Tistrella bauzanensis: one gene and its partner. The protein of the gene in region 1 interacts with the protein of each later gene in a pairwise test. Links are inferred from orthologs where the notes say so. Each region holds a gene or a part of one and is shown in the gene's direction. Other genes may lie near its edges.

Region 1 (7,906 bases):
TCTTCCGCAAAGACCGACCCGGCGGCGAGACCCGCCTGTATTCGATCGATATCACTGGATATAACGAGCGGTTGATCGTTACGCCCGGCGAAGCATCGGATCCGGCGTGGTCGGCCTTGATTCGATAGTGTTGGTTGATATACTCCAACCTGTCGTGTGCCTGGCGACCGGGTGAATTGTGACCCTCGCACAATTCACGCTGGCGATTGGAGCGAACGCCGGCCAGGACTACGGAACTGCTTTCCGGTGCTCCGACATGTCTCGGATACCTTAGGTACAAAATGCGCTTCAAGATCCTCACGTCTATCGCCGCTCTGGCATTCGTCGCCGCCTGCTCGTCCGCTCCGGAAGACACGGGCTCCACCGGCGCCACCGGCGGAACCTCCTCGTCCGTCGGTTCGAGCCAGGGCACCATCTCGACCGGCGCCCAGCCCGGTTCGTGGGAATACGTGCAGCAGACCGCTGGCGACCGCGTGTTCTTTGAACTCGACAGCTCGTCGCTGACCGCCGAGGGTCGCCAGACCCTGTCGGTTCAGGCCGATTTCCTGCGCGCCAATCCGGCACAGCGGGTGATCGTCGAGGGCCATGCCGACGAACGCGGCACCCGCGAGTACAACCTCGCCCTTGGCGAGCGTCGCGCGACGGCCGCCAAGAATTATCTCGTGGCGCTCGGCATCTCGCCGGACCGTATCGAGACGATCTCTTACGGCAAGGAACGGCCGGCCGTTCTCGGCTCCGACGAGGCTGCCTGGGCGCAGAACCGTCGCGCCGTGACCGTGCTGGTCAACTGACGACGGCTCCGTCACTCCTAGACGGATTTCCGGTCCTGACGGACCGGACGACGGCCGGCGATCCCCTTGCGGGAACGCCGGCCGTCGGCTTTTGCACGGCTTTGCGTTATACCTGTCGATGCCTTATCCGCAACGGTGCCGATCGATATCGGGATCCTGCGGCGCAGGCAGGCAGACATGGTCGATCCCCTGATCTAAGGCATGAACATCATGGCTCTCTTCCCGACCGGCTTCGGCGACAGGCATGCCGACGCATATGGGCGCCGGCTGACGCGCGGCATCGCCGGCACGACGGCACTGGTGGCGGTGACCCTGGCCTTGCTGCTGGTCGACAGCCCCGATGCGACGGCGCAGCAGCAGCCCCCCGCGACCGCGGCGATGGCCGCGGCATTCGAGAGCCGGTTGAGCGGCCTTGAAGAGGGGCAGCGCCGCCAGACCGGCCGGATCGAGGAAGCCGAATTCCGCCTGCGCCGGCTTGAAGAACGGCTGGATCGGATGGAACGCGACCTCAACGACCGGCTGGGCCGGATCGAGGCGACCTTGTCCCAGGCGCCGGGCGCCGGTGATGTGGCGGACGGGGCCGCAATCGGGACCGGTACCGGGTCCGCCATCGGCGCGGGCGGGGATGGCGCCAGCACGCAAGCCCCTGCCGGCGACCAGCGGGGCGGCGCGGTGCAGCCGCTTGGCACCATCACCACGCGGCGGGACGCCGACGGCAACAGCATCACCAGCACCCAACCCGCGCCGACGCAGCCGACCCCGCCGCCGGTGGCCGGCGGCGATGCGGCGAAGAGCCGGGTGGAGCAGATCCAGACCGAACAGGAGCTGTATCGGTACGGGCTCGATCTGCTGCTGAAGGACCGTGACTATGCGGGCGCCGAGGTGGCGTTCAACGAGTTGATCGGCCGCTATAAGCAGGGCGATCTGGTCGGCAACGCCTATTACTGGCTGGGCGAGACCTATTATGCGCAGGGCCAGTACGATCGTGCCGCCCTGACCTTCGGCGACGGCGTCAGCGGCCATGCGAAAAGCCCGAAAGCGCCCGACATGGTGTTGAAGCTGGGGATGAGCTTTGCGGCGCTGAACCGCAAGGACGATGCCTGCGGCGCCTATTCGATCCTGAACAAGCAGTTCCCCGATGCCCCCGCCAATATCAAGGTGGTGACCGAGCGCGAGCAGAAGAAGCTGGGCTGCAACTGATCAGGCATGGCGATGGCCGCGATGTCCACCGAGCACCGGAATGGCAGAGCGTGCGGCCGCCCCGATCGTGGCGGCACCGCTACCGGGCATGATGATCTGACCGGTCGCTTCGCGGCCGCCATGATGGCGGCCGGCGTCGTCGAGGCATCGCCGCATCTGGCCGTGGCCCTGTCGGGCGGGCCGGACAGCCTGGCGCTGACCCTGCTGGCGCGCGACTGGGCGCGGATGAGGGGCGGACGGGTCACCGCGCTGGTGGTCGATCACGGCTTGCGGGCCGGCAGCGACGATGCCGCCCGCGCCGCCGCCGGTCTGGCCGGCTGGCTGGGGGTGGCGGCCCGCATCCTGACACTGCCCCCCGGCAGCCTGCCGGCGACCGGCATCGAGGCGGCGGCACGCCGCGCCCGCTATGACCGGCTGGCCCGGGCCTGCCGTGATGCCGGCATCCTGCATCTGCTGGTCGGTCACAGCCTGGACGACCTGGCGGAAACGGTGCTGATCCGCCTGGGGCGGGGCAGCGGCATCGACGGCCTGGCGGCGATGGCGGCTATCCGGCCGCATCAGGGCCTGCGGCTGCTGCGGCCGCTGCTGGGCCTGCGCCGTGCCGGTCTGGCCCGGCTGGTGGCGCAGGCCGGGCTGACCGCGCTGCATGACCCGATGAATGACGACGGCGCGGTTCAGAGAGTGCGGTTGCGGCAGGCCGCTGCCCCCCTGTGCGATGCCGGGCTGGACCCGGCCGGCATCGCACAGTCGGCATCGCGCGCGGCGCGGGTGCGGGCGACGCTGGATGACCGGCTGGTGCGGGCCGCCTTTGCCGGCGGCCTGCGGTTCCACCCCTGGGGGGGCGCCGAGCTGCCTTTGCCGCTGTTCGCCGACCCGGCGCTGACCGGTGATCTGGCCCCCCGGCTGGTTGAACGCCTGTGTCTGGTGATCGGCGGCCTGGATCTGCCACCAAGGCAGGGGCCGGTGATGGCGCTGACCGCCGCGTTGATCGGTCAGGCCCGGGCCGCGACCCGGAGCGGCAACATGCCGCAAGGCGGCCGGACCCTTGGCGGCTGTCGCATCGTCTGGGGCGGCGGCCGGGTGACGGTGCTGCGTGAACCGGCGGCGGTGGCGGCACCCGTACCGGTCGTCGCGGGTGAGAGAACTGGCTGGGACGGGCGTTTCGTCGTGCAGGTGCCGAATACCGATGCAGTCGGCGACGGCAGGACTGCGGCACCCTTGACCCTTGGGGCGATGGGCACGTCGCTGGCCATGCGGCTGGGGCTGATGGCCCCGGCTGCCGCCCGCAGGCTGCGGAACGAGGTGCCTGGACGTGCAATCGCATCCTTGCCGGTGCTTCGGCGACTTGACGTGCCCGTCGCATTCCCCCACTTAACAGGGAGCATCCGCGGGGAGGCTGCGGCTGACCACACCCTTGCCCATCCGCACACCCTTGCCCAACCGACCTTCCGGGCATGGTTCGCGCCATCCCGTCCGTTCGACGGTGACGGCGTCTTCTGGACGATGGCGGGCGAACATTCGGCAGGAAAGAGACCTCGGTCGTGAACAATGTTAAGAACCTCGCGCTCTGGGTGATCATCGCCCTGCTGCTGGTGGCTCTGTTCAATCTGTTCCAGAGCCCCCAGAGTCAGGGTCCGTCGCGCCAGGTCGCGTATTCGGACTTCCTCAACGCCGTGCAGGAAGGCCGCGTCACCGACGTGACCATCCAGGGCGACACGATCCGCGGTCATTTCAATGACGGCAGCGGGGTCGAATTCCGCACGGTCGCCCCGCCGAACGATAACGGCATGGTCGACCGGCTGCGCGAAGGCAATGTCCGCATCAATGTGGCACCGGCCGAGGACAATGTGCCCTCGCTGTTCGGGATTCTGATCTCGTGGTTCCCGATGCTGCTGCTGATCGGCGTGTGGATCTTCTTCATGCGTCAGATGCAGGGCGGCGGCGGAAAGGCGATGGGCTTCGGCAAGTCCAAGGCCCGTCTGCTGACCGAGAAATCGGGGCGCGTGACTTTTGAGGACGTCGCCGGTATCGACGAGGCGAAGGACGAACTCCACGAGATCGTCGAATTCCTGAAGTCGCCGCAGAAGTTCCAGCGGCTGGGCGGCCGCATTCCCAAGGGCGTGCTGCTTGTGGGCCCTCCGGGTACCGGCAAGACGCTTCTGGCGCGGGCGATCGCCGGCGAGGCGAACGTTCCCTTCTTCTCGATCTCGGGTTCCGATTTCGTCGAGATGTTCGTGGGTGTCGGCGCCAGCCGTGTCCGCGACATGTTCGAACAGGGCAAGAAGAACGCCCCCTGCCTGATCTTCATCGACGAGATCGACGCGGTCGGTCGCCATCGCGGCGCCGGCCTCGGCGGTGGTAATGACGAACGCGAGCAGACCCTGAACCAGTTGCTGGTCGAAATGGACGGCTTCGAGGCGAATGAGGGCGTGATCATCATCGCCGCCACCAACCGCCCCGACGTGCTGGACCCGGCCCTGCTGCGTCCGGGCCGCTTCGACCGGCAGGTCGTTGTGCCGAACCCCGACGTGTCGGGCCGTGAGAAGATCCTGTCGGTGCACATGCGCAAGGTGCCGATCGGCCCTGATGTGAATGCCCGGGTCATCGCCCGCGCGACACCCGGCTTCTCGGGTGCCGACCTGGCCAATCTGGTCAACGAGGCAGCCCTGCTGGCCGCGCGCCGCAACAAGCGCGTGGTCGGTATGGCGGAATTCGAGGACGCCAAGGACAAGGTGATGATGGGGGCCGAGCGCCGCTCGATCGCGATGAGCGAGGACGAGAAGCGCCTGACCGCCTATCACGAGGGCGGCCACGCCATCGTCGCCATGCACTGCCCGGCATCCGACCCGATCCACAAGGCGACCATCATCCCGCGCGGTCGTGCACTGGGCATGGTGATGCGGCTGCCGGAGCGGGACCGTCTGTCGGTGTCGCGCGAGAAGCTGGAAGCGGATCTGGCGGTCGCCATGGGTGGCCGGCTGGCTGAAGAGATCATCTTCGGCCATGACAAGGTCACCAGTGGCGCGTCGTCGGATATCCAGATGGCGACCAAGCTGGCCAAGAACATGGTCACCCAGTGGGGCATGAGCGACAAGCTGGGCCCGCTGAATTATGGCGAGGGCGACAACGAGCCCTTCGTCGGCTATGCGGTGACCCAGTCGCGCGGCACATCCGAGGCGACGGCCAATGTCATCGACCAGGAAGTGCGGCGGATCGTCGAGGAAGCCTATGACCGGGCGCGCACCATCCTGACCGATTACCGCGACCAGCTGGAGCGGGTCGCCCAGGCGCTGCTGGAATATGAAACCCTGTCGGGTGACGAGTTGAAGGCGATCGCCGCAGGCGAAACCATCAAGCGGCACCGCCCCGACGACATGGGCGATGGCGGCACCGCGCCGGCATCCGATCCGCGGCCGCCCAGGGCCTCGGTGCCGACGGCGGGCGGCGATGACGGGCTGCGACCCAGCCCGCAGCCGGGCGCCTGATCCGGCAGGACGGCCATCCGGCAGGACGGGCGGCTGCTCGCTTGGCCGATAGCCGTCTGACGATCATGGGGCCGGTGTCGACAGATACCGGCTCCGCACCGCCGACCGACAGCCAGGGACTGCTGACTTGCCCGCTGACCTGTCCACATCCATCGCGGCCGCATCGTCTGATGCGGCCGCGATGTCATATGTCGAGACCCGCATCCGTGACGCCGATGCGGGTCTTCGAGTGTATGTCCGCCCGATCGGGTTCGTGCCGGCCCGCACCGCCGGCGTCGGCGCGGCGCCCCGCGCGGCGTTGAGGCGGGCGCCGGTCGCGGGGTTCCGCTGCCTTGCCGGCGGCTGGCTGGCCTTTGGGGTGGTCGAGATCATCTGGCGGGCCGGACGGGGCGCCGGCGCGGCCGACCGGGTGGGCCGGGCGGTGATGCCGATCGAGGATGCCCTGCGTCTGGCCGACCGCTTGACCGCTCTGCCGGCGGGCCGGCGACTGGCCCGGCGCTTGCGGGCGCTGGAGGTGCCGCGCCAGAGGTTTGCCGGACTGGATATGCGCGGCCGGCCGCAGGTGATGGCGATCGTCAACGTCACGCCCGACAGCTTCTCGGATGGCGGCGATGCCTTCGCACCGGTCGACGCGGCGGCGGCGGTGCGCCGGGCGCTGGAGGATGGCGCCGATCTTGTGGATCTTGGCGCCGAAACCACCCGTCCGGGTGCGGCCGCCGTCGACCCGGCGGAAGAGATCCATCGCCTGGAGCCGGCACTGACGGCGGCGGCGGAACTGGGGGCGGTGGTGTCCGTCGACACCCGCAAGGCGGTGGTGATGCGCCATGCCGCGCGCCGTGGCGCTGCGATCGTCAACGACGTCAGCGGCTTCACCTATGATCCGGGGGCGGCCGATGCCGTGGCCGCCGCCGGGCTTGCCGCCGTGGTCATGCATATGCGTGGCACGCCGGCCGACATGCAGTCTCTGGCGGTCTATGACGATGTGGTTCTGGACGTCTTCGACGAGTTGGAAGACCGGCTGGCGCTGATGGATGAGGCCGGGGTGCCGCAGGGCGATGTGGCGATCGATCCGGGCATCGGCTTTGCCAAGACGGTGGACCAGAACCTTGCCTTGCTGCATAACCTGTCGATCTTCCATGGGCTTGGCCGGCCGCTTCTGATCGGCGTGTCGCGCAAGAGCTTCATCGGGCGCGTGGCCGGCATCGACCAGCCGAAGGCACGGGTGCCGGGGTCGCTGGCAGCAGCGCTGGCCGCGGTGGCCCAGGGCGCGCAGATCGTGAGGGTGCATGACGTGGCTGAAACGGCTCAGGCATTGGTGGTCGACGCGGCCATCGCCCGCGGCCGGGCGCCGGCGGGTTGACCCGCTGCCACCGCCTGTCCGGATGACGCCGCCGAAAGGGCCATGCTTCGGCGCCAGTTTCGCGCATACCCCGGACGAGGACCACGACCCCGATGCGGCAGAGATGCCGCACGACCGGGACAATCAGCCAGGATCTTGATCATGTCGCATCGCTATTTCGGCACCGACGGTATTCGCGGCCGTGCCAACAGCTGGCCGATGACCGCCGAGGTCGCCCTGCGGCTGGGTGTGGCCACCGGCATGCGGTTCCGGTCGATCCGTGCGCGCACGCGGGTGGTGATCGGCAAAGACACGAGGCTGTCGGGCTATATGATCGAACCGGCGCTGACCGCGGGCTTCGTTTCGGCCGGCTGTGACGTCATTCTTGTCGGGCCGATACCGACGCCGGCGATCGCGATGCTGACCCGGTCGATGCGGTGCGATCTGGGCGTGATGATTTCCGCCTCGCACAATCCGTTCGCCGATAATGGCGTCAAGCTGTTCGGCCCCGACGGCTACAAGCTGTCCGACGAGGTGCAGGACGAGATCGAGGCCCTGATGGACGGCCCTCCCGATGTCGGCCTTGCCGCATCGGAGAAGCTGGGCCGGGCCCGACGGCTGGATACCGCCCGCGACCGCTATGTCGAGGCGATCAAGGGCACCTTGCCCCGGGGCCTGAGGCTCGACGGCCTGAAAGTGGCCATCGACTGCGCCAATGGCGCCGCCTATTCGGTGGCCCCGACGATCTTGTGGGAGCTGGGTGCCGATGTGACGGCGATCGGGGTGGAGCCGGACGGCTTCAACATCAATCGCGACTGCGGCTCGACCGCGCCGGATGCCCTGGCACGGGCGGTGGTGGAGAAGGGATGCGATATCGGCTTTGCCCTGGATGGTGATGCCGACCGGGTGATCGTGGTCGATGAAGCCGGGCGCCAGGTGGATGGCGACCAGATCATGGCCCTGATCGCAACCAGCTGGGCCAAACGCAACCGGCTGGTCGGCGGTGGGATCGTGGCCACGGTGATGTCGAATATGGGGCTGGAACGCTATCTGGAGGCCAGCGGCCTGCATCTGGTCCGCACCCAGGTGGG
Region 2 (5,827 bases), on another replicon or contig:
TACCGGCGGCATCGCCGGCGCCGGTGAGGGCCGGCAGGCAATCGGCTGGAAATCGACCGAACATAACGCCGATCTGGCGGCGATGTTCACCCGGCTGGCCGCGATCGACCCCGACCAGCCCGACTGGCCGAAGGCCGCGGCGCGGGCACGGGCGTTTCTGGATGCGATGTGGGCGGCGGGCAAGGGGGATCATTTTCCCACCGGCACCCTGCCGGATGGCCGGACGATCAATACCGCGACATCGGGGCTGGATGCCCAGCTATGGCCGTTATTGCTGGCCGACGCGTCAGAGGACTGGCGCGCGGCCTTCGCTTATGCCGAGGCAGCCCACGGCGTGGATGGCGGCTTCGATTTCAACGATGACCGCGACGGCATCTGGATCGAGGGCACGGCCCAGGCCGCCCTGGTGCTGCGGGTGCTGGACCGGCGCGACGAGGCGCGGGTGATGCTGGAGGGCCTGCTGGCCGAGCAGTCGCCCGGCGGCTATCTGTTCGCGACCCGCGCGCCTTCCATCACCACTGGCCTTGCCATCGGCCCCGACAGCACCACCGATGATTTCAGATATCACCGGTGGCCGCATCTGGGGGCGACGGCCTGGGCGGTGCTGGCGGGGCTGGGATTCAATCCGTTCATCGGGCGTTGATCGCGTCCATGGTTGCGTGAGATCAGTCCTCGATCATGATGCGCGGCGGCTCGCGATGGGCCTTGGCGATGCTGTCGACCACGCCGGCGGCGATGGCGTGATAGGGGGCAGCCGCCTCGCTGTCGGGGGCAACCGCGACCACGGGGCGCCCCTCATCCGACATGATCCGCACGTCGAGGTCGAGCGGCACGGCCCCCAGAAATGGCAGGCCCAGCTTCAGCGCCTCGTCGCGGGCACCGCCATGACCGAAGATGTCGGAGCGGCCACCGCAATGCGGGCAGGTGAACCAGCTCATATTCTCCACCAGCCCCAGGATCGGCACCTCGACCCGGCGGAACATGGCAAGGCCCTTGCGCGCATCCAGCAGGGCGATGTCCTGCGGCGTCGAGACGATCACGGCGCCGGCGAGCGGCACGCGCTGGGCGATGGAGAGCTGAACGTCGCCGGTGCCGGGCGGCATGTCGAGCACCAGGATATCGAGCGGCGCCCAGTCGGTTTCGCGCAGGAACTGGTCGAGCGCGCCCTGAACCATCGGCCCGCGCCAGATAAGCGGCGTGTCTTCCTCGACCATCAGGCCGATCGACATGGCCTTCAGGCCCCAGCCGATCTTGGGGGTGATCCGCTTGCCATCGGGGCTGTCGGGGCGCCCGGACAGGCCCAGCATTCGCGGGATCGATGGACCGTAGACATCGGCATCCAGCAATCCCACCTTCAGGCCGCGGGCCTGAAGCGCCAGCGCCAGATTGACCGCCAGTGTCGACTTGCCGACACCGCCCTTGCCCGAGGCGACCGCGATGACCGCTTTCACGCCGGGCAGGGTGGGGGCCGCGGGTCGTGGCCGGGCAGCGCCCGGGGCTGCCCCCTCAGGGGCAGAGGCACGGCGCTGGGCAGGGCCGCGTTCGGCCGTCAGCACCGCCGAGGCGCGCTTGACACCGCGCACGGATGCGGCGGCGGCTTCAACCGCCCGACGCAGCGGCTCGGTGGCGCCGGCCCGTTCGGGCGTGGTCTCGACCATGATCCGCGCGACGCCATCTTCGACGGCGACACCCGATATCCGGCCCGATGCGACCACGTCGCGACCGCGTTCCGGATCGGCTATCCCGGCGAGCGCTGACAGAATCTGATCGCGAACGGTCCGTGACATGGTTGAAAACTCCGGGTTCATTGCGATATAGCCCGTGGATCGGGCATTTGGACGACCGATGCCGGGGCGGTCCGATATGGAGCGGCCGGCACCGGTGGACACCGTCGGGAAACCGGCGGGGCTGGCCGAAAGGCTGCCGGTGGCAGTGATATAAGCGCAACGACGCGCCATGTACCATATGGTCTGGCATCATATGGTGAGGTGCGACGGTGTGGCACCATGTGGTGTCGGGCCCCGGCCGCGCAAGCGGCGGGCCGTGCCGATATCTCGACACCGGCCGATGATGGGGCCATGCGGCTGTGGTATCGCATGGGTTCGAGACGCCGGCGGCGGTGCGACCGATGGTCGCAAACAACCGTCCGTCGCGCGACGGGTTCGACCACGACAGGAAGCGGGGATCAATCGAGCATGCCGTGGAACACGCCGGGCGGTGGACAGGGAGGCGGTCCTCAGGGGCCATGGGGGCGCGGGCCCAGCGGGCCGCAGCCGCCAGACCTGGATGAACTGCTGCGCAAGAGCCAGGAACGCATGCGCCGCGTGCTGCCGGGCGGAGGTGGCGCCGGCAGCGGGCGTCTGATCGCCGTGGTCGCGGCGGTCGGTCTGGCCATCTGGCTGGGCACCGGGTTCTATCGCGTGCAGCCCGACGAGCAGGGCGTCGAACTGGTGTTCGGCCGCTGGGTCAACACCACGACACCGGGCCTGCACTATAACTGGCCGACCCCGATCGGCGAGGTCTACAAGCCCGCGGTCACCAAGGTGAACCGGGTGGAGATCGGCTATCGGTCGGGCACCGATTTCGGGCGCGCCGCCGGCGTGCGCGAGGTCAATGCCGAAAGCCTGATGCTGACCGGCGACGAGAACATCATCGATATCGACGTGACGGTGTTCTGGCGGATCAAGGATGCCGGCGCCTATCTGTTCGAGATCCAGCGCCCCGACACCACCATCAAATCGGTGGCGGAAAGCGCTATGCGTGAAACGGTCGGCCAGACGCCATTGCAGTTCGTGCTGACCGAGGGCCGCGCGCGGATCGAGCAGCAGACCCGCGAGTTGATGCAGTCGGTGCTGGACACCTACAAATCCGGCGTCGAGGTCACCCAGGTGCAGTTGCAGAAGGTCGACCCGCCGCAGCAGGTCATCGATGCCTTCCGCGACGTCCAGGCGGCCCGCGCCGATCAGGAGCGGGCGCAGAACGAGGCGGAAGCCTATCGTAACGGCATTCTGCCCCGCGCCCGCGGTGAAGCGGAACGGCTGGTGCAGGAAGCCCAGGCCTATCGCGAGCAGGTGGTGGCGGATGCCGAAGGCTCGGCCGATCGCTTCACCTCGATCCTGACCGCCTATAACAACGCCAAGGACATCACTGCCCGCCGTCTGTATCTGGAGACGATGGAAGAGGTGCTCGGCGGCATGAGCAAGATCATCATCGAGCCGGGTGTGTCGGGCAATGGCGCGGGTGGCGGCCAGTCGGTCGTGCCGTATCTGCCGCTCGACCGCCTGATCCGCGAGCCGCAGCCCGCCGCACGCGACGGGGCCGAGGCCGCAGGGACGTCGGGCTATTCCAGCCCGGCGGCGCCGGCATCGGCGCCGGTGCCCAACAGCAACCAGCCGCGTTGAGCGAGGAGACGACGAGATGAGGAAAGGTCTTCTCACCATCGCCGGCATCGCTGCGGTGGCTGTTGCCATCGTCGGCATCTCGGCGAGCTATGTGGTTCACCAGACCGAACAGGCCCTGGTCCTGCAGCTTGGTGAGCCGCGCAAGGTGGTCAAGGAACCGGGGCTGCATTTCAAGCTGCCCTTCATCCAGAACGTGGTGTTCTATGACAACCGCGTGCTGGATTTCGACGCCGACGTGCAGGAACTGATCGCCTCCGACCAGAAGCGGCTGGTGGTCGACAGCTTCGCCCGCTTCCGCATCGTCGATCCGCTGCGCTTCTATCAGGCGGTGGGATCGGAAGCGGTGGTGCGCGCCCGTCTGGACAGCATCGTGAATGCCAGCCTGCGTAACGTGCTGGGCTCGGTGCCGCTGTCATCCGTGCTGACCAGCCAGCGTGCCGAACTGATGGCCCAGACCGCCCAGATCGTGAATGGCGAGGCCAAAAGCTTCGGCATCGAGGTGCTGGACGTGCGCATGCGCCGCGTGGACCTGCCGGAAGCCAACAGCCAGGCGATCTTCAGCCGGATGCGCACCGAGCGTGAACGCGAGGCGACCGAACTGCGTGCCCAGGGCGCCGAGCTTGCCCAGCGCATCCGGTCGCGGGCCGATCGCGAGCGGACCGTGCTTCTGGCCGAGGCCCGCCGGGAAGCCCAGATCGCCCGCGGTGAAGGCGACGCGACCGCCAGTAAGATCTTTGCCGACAGCTTCGGCCAGGATGCGGCGTTCTTCGACTTCTATCGCAGTCTGCAGGCCTATCGGGCGGCGTTGGGCAATTCCGACACCACCATGCTGTTGAGCCCGAATGGCGAGTTCTTCCGCTATTTCGGATCGGACGGCACGCTGAACCTGCCGGGTGGCAATGGCGCGGCGCCCGCTGCCTTGGCGCCCGCTCCGGCCGGCTGATCGCCCATCCGTCCGGATCAATGGATAACGGCCGCCCGGCCAGACCGGGCGGCCGTTTCCATGTCCTGACGCCCCTGTGGTGGAGCCGGTCAGATCACCGGGTTGGGCATCTCGCGGTGCACGGCATCGATTGCGTCGAGCAGATCGGCGGGCAGATCGAGACCGGCAGCGGCCAGAATGGCATCCAACTGGTGATCGGCCGAGACCCCGGGCAGGGCCGAGGTGACACCCGGCCGGCCGGCGGTCCAGGCAACGGCCATGGTGGTGGGGTCCAGACCGAACTCATGGGCCAGCGCCACATAGCGGCCGGCGGCGGCGAGGGCGCGCGGGTGTAGATAGCGGCCGGCGAAGCGGGGCGGGAAGGTGTAGAGCCGCGAGGCCGGCGGCGCGTCCTGGCCGGTGCCGTATTTTCCGGTCAGCAGTCCCATGGCGAGCGGCGAGAAGGCGAGCATGCCGACGCCCTCGTTCCGGCAGACCTCCATCATGCCGTCGTCATAGACCCGCTTCAGCATGTGATAGACGTTCTGGACCGACACCACGGCGGCGGTGCCTTGTGCCTCGGCGGTGGCGGCCAGCCGGGTCAGGCCCCAGGGGGTTTCGTTGCTGACCCCCGCATAGCGGATCTTGCCCGCCTGGACCAGCCGGTCCAGGGCATCAAGCTGTTCGGCCATCGGCACGACACGGTCGGGCCAGTGGGTCTGGTAGAGATCGACGACATCGGTGCCAAGCCGGCGCAGGCTGGCCTCCACCGCCCGTTCGATGTGGAAGCGGTCGATCGCCGACAGGCCGCCGCGCATATGGGCGGTGATGCCGGTGAGCGGCCCCTCGCCCGGGCCATTGACCTTGGTGGCGACGATCACCCGGTCGCGCGGGACGGTCTTGAGAAAGGCGCCGAGGATGCGTTCGCTGGCGCCCTGGGTCTCGGGCGTCTGGGGAACCGCGTACATTTCGGCGGTGTCGAACAGATTGACCCCGGCGTCGAAGGCGCGGGACATGATCCGCACGGCCTCGGCCTCGGGCACCTGGCCGCCGAAGGTCATGGTTCCCAGGGATATTTCGGACACGAGCAGGCCACTTCGGCCCAGTCGGCGATAACGCATGGTGAGGCTGCCTCTCGACGTCTCAGGGTGGGCGCGGGCGGCCCGCTGCCAGGGGCACCGGGCAATGGCCCTGGCCAGCGCCGTTGCCGGGCGGGCGCAAGCTTGCTACAGGTGGTGGGGACTGTCCACCGCGCGTCCGCCGACCGGCTCCAACCGTCACGGCTGCCGTCTCCGTGGTCCTCAACCCGCCCGCATATCCGCCTTGAGGAGCCCGGCATGAACGACCTGCTGACCGCCATCGGCCTGGTGCTGGTGTTCGAAGGCGCGATCTATGCGTTGTTTCCGCGCGGCATGAAGCGGATGATCGTCGCCGTGCTGGCCGAACCGGAAGACCGCTTGCGGGTCGGCGGGGCGGTGATCGCCGGCATCGGCGTCGCCATCGT

What was found.
Region 2: the proteins of ftsH (region 1) and hflC interact in binary tests that used the Escherichia coli proteins (3 or more experiments, as listed by UniProt). The link is inferred for Tistrella bauzanensis from one-to-one orthologs.

What each region holds. Positions count from the first base shown.
Region 1 is NZ_BMDZ01000005.1:53,138-61,043, reverse strand. Bases 3,005-6,004 are described here. They hold ftsH (ATP-dependent zinc metalloprotease FtsH), read left to right. Parts: upstream 3,005-3,532; coding sequence 3,533-5,476; downstream 5,477-6,004. Other genes in these bases: folP (dihydropteroate synthase), read left to right, coding at 5,658-6,004; tilS (tRNA lysidine(34) synthetase TilS), read left to right, coding at 3,005-3,536. Also shown: Tol-Pal system beta propeller repeat protein TolB, read left to right, coding at 1-128; peptidoglycan-associated lipoprotein Pal, read left to right, coding at 282-791; tol-pal system protein YbgF, read left to right, coding at 993-1,991; more of tilS, read left to right, coding at 2,004-3,004; more of folP, read left to right, coding at 6,005-6,836; glmM (phosphoglucosamine mutase), read left to right, coding at 6,978-7,906. UniProt on the Escherichia coli protein: Acts as a processive, ATP-dependent zinc metallopeptidase for both cytoplasmic and membrane proteins. Plays a role in the quality control of integral membrane proteins.
Region 2 is NZ_BMDZ01000017.1:47,935-53,761, forward strand. Bases 2,606-5,380 are described here. They hold hflC (protease modulator HflC), read left to right. Parts: upstream 2,606-3,417; coding sequence 3,418-4,344; downstream 4,345-5,380. Other genes in these bases: hflK (FtsH protease activity modulator HflK), read left to right, coding at 2,606-3,401; IEW15_RS09315 (aldo/keto reductase), read right to left, coding at 4,434-5,380. In the rest of the region: IEW15_RS09295 (hypothetical protein), read left to right, coding at 1-643; IEW15_RS09300 (Mrp/NBP35 family ATP-binding protein), read right to left, coding at 666-1,787; more of hflK, read left to right, coding at 2,196-2,605; more of IEW15_RS09315, read right to left, coding at 5,381-5,444; IEW15_RS09320 (DUF2065 domain-containing protein), read left to right, coding at 5,661-5,827.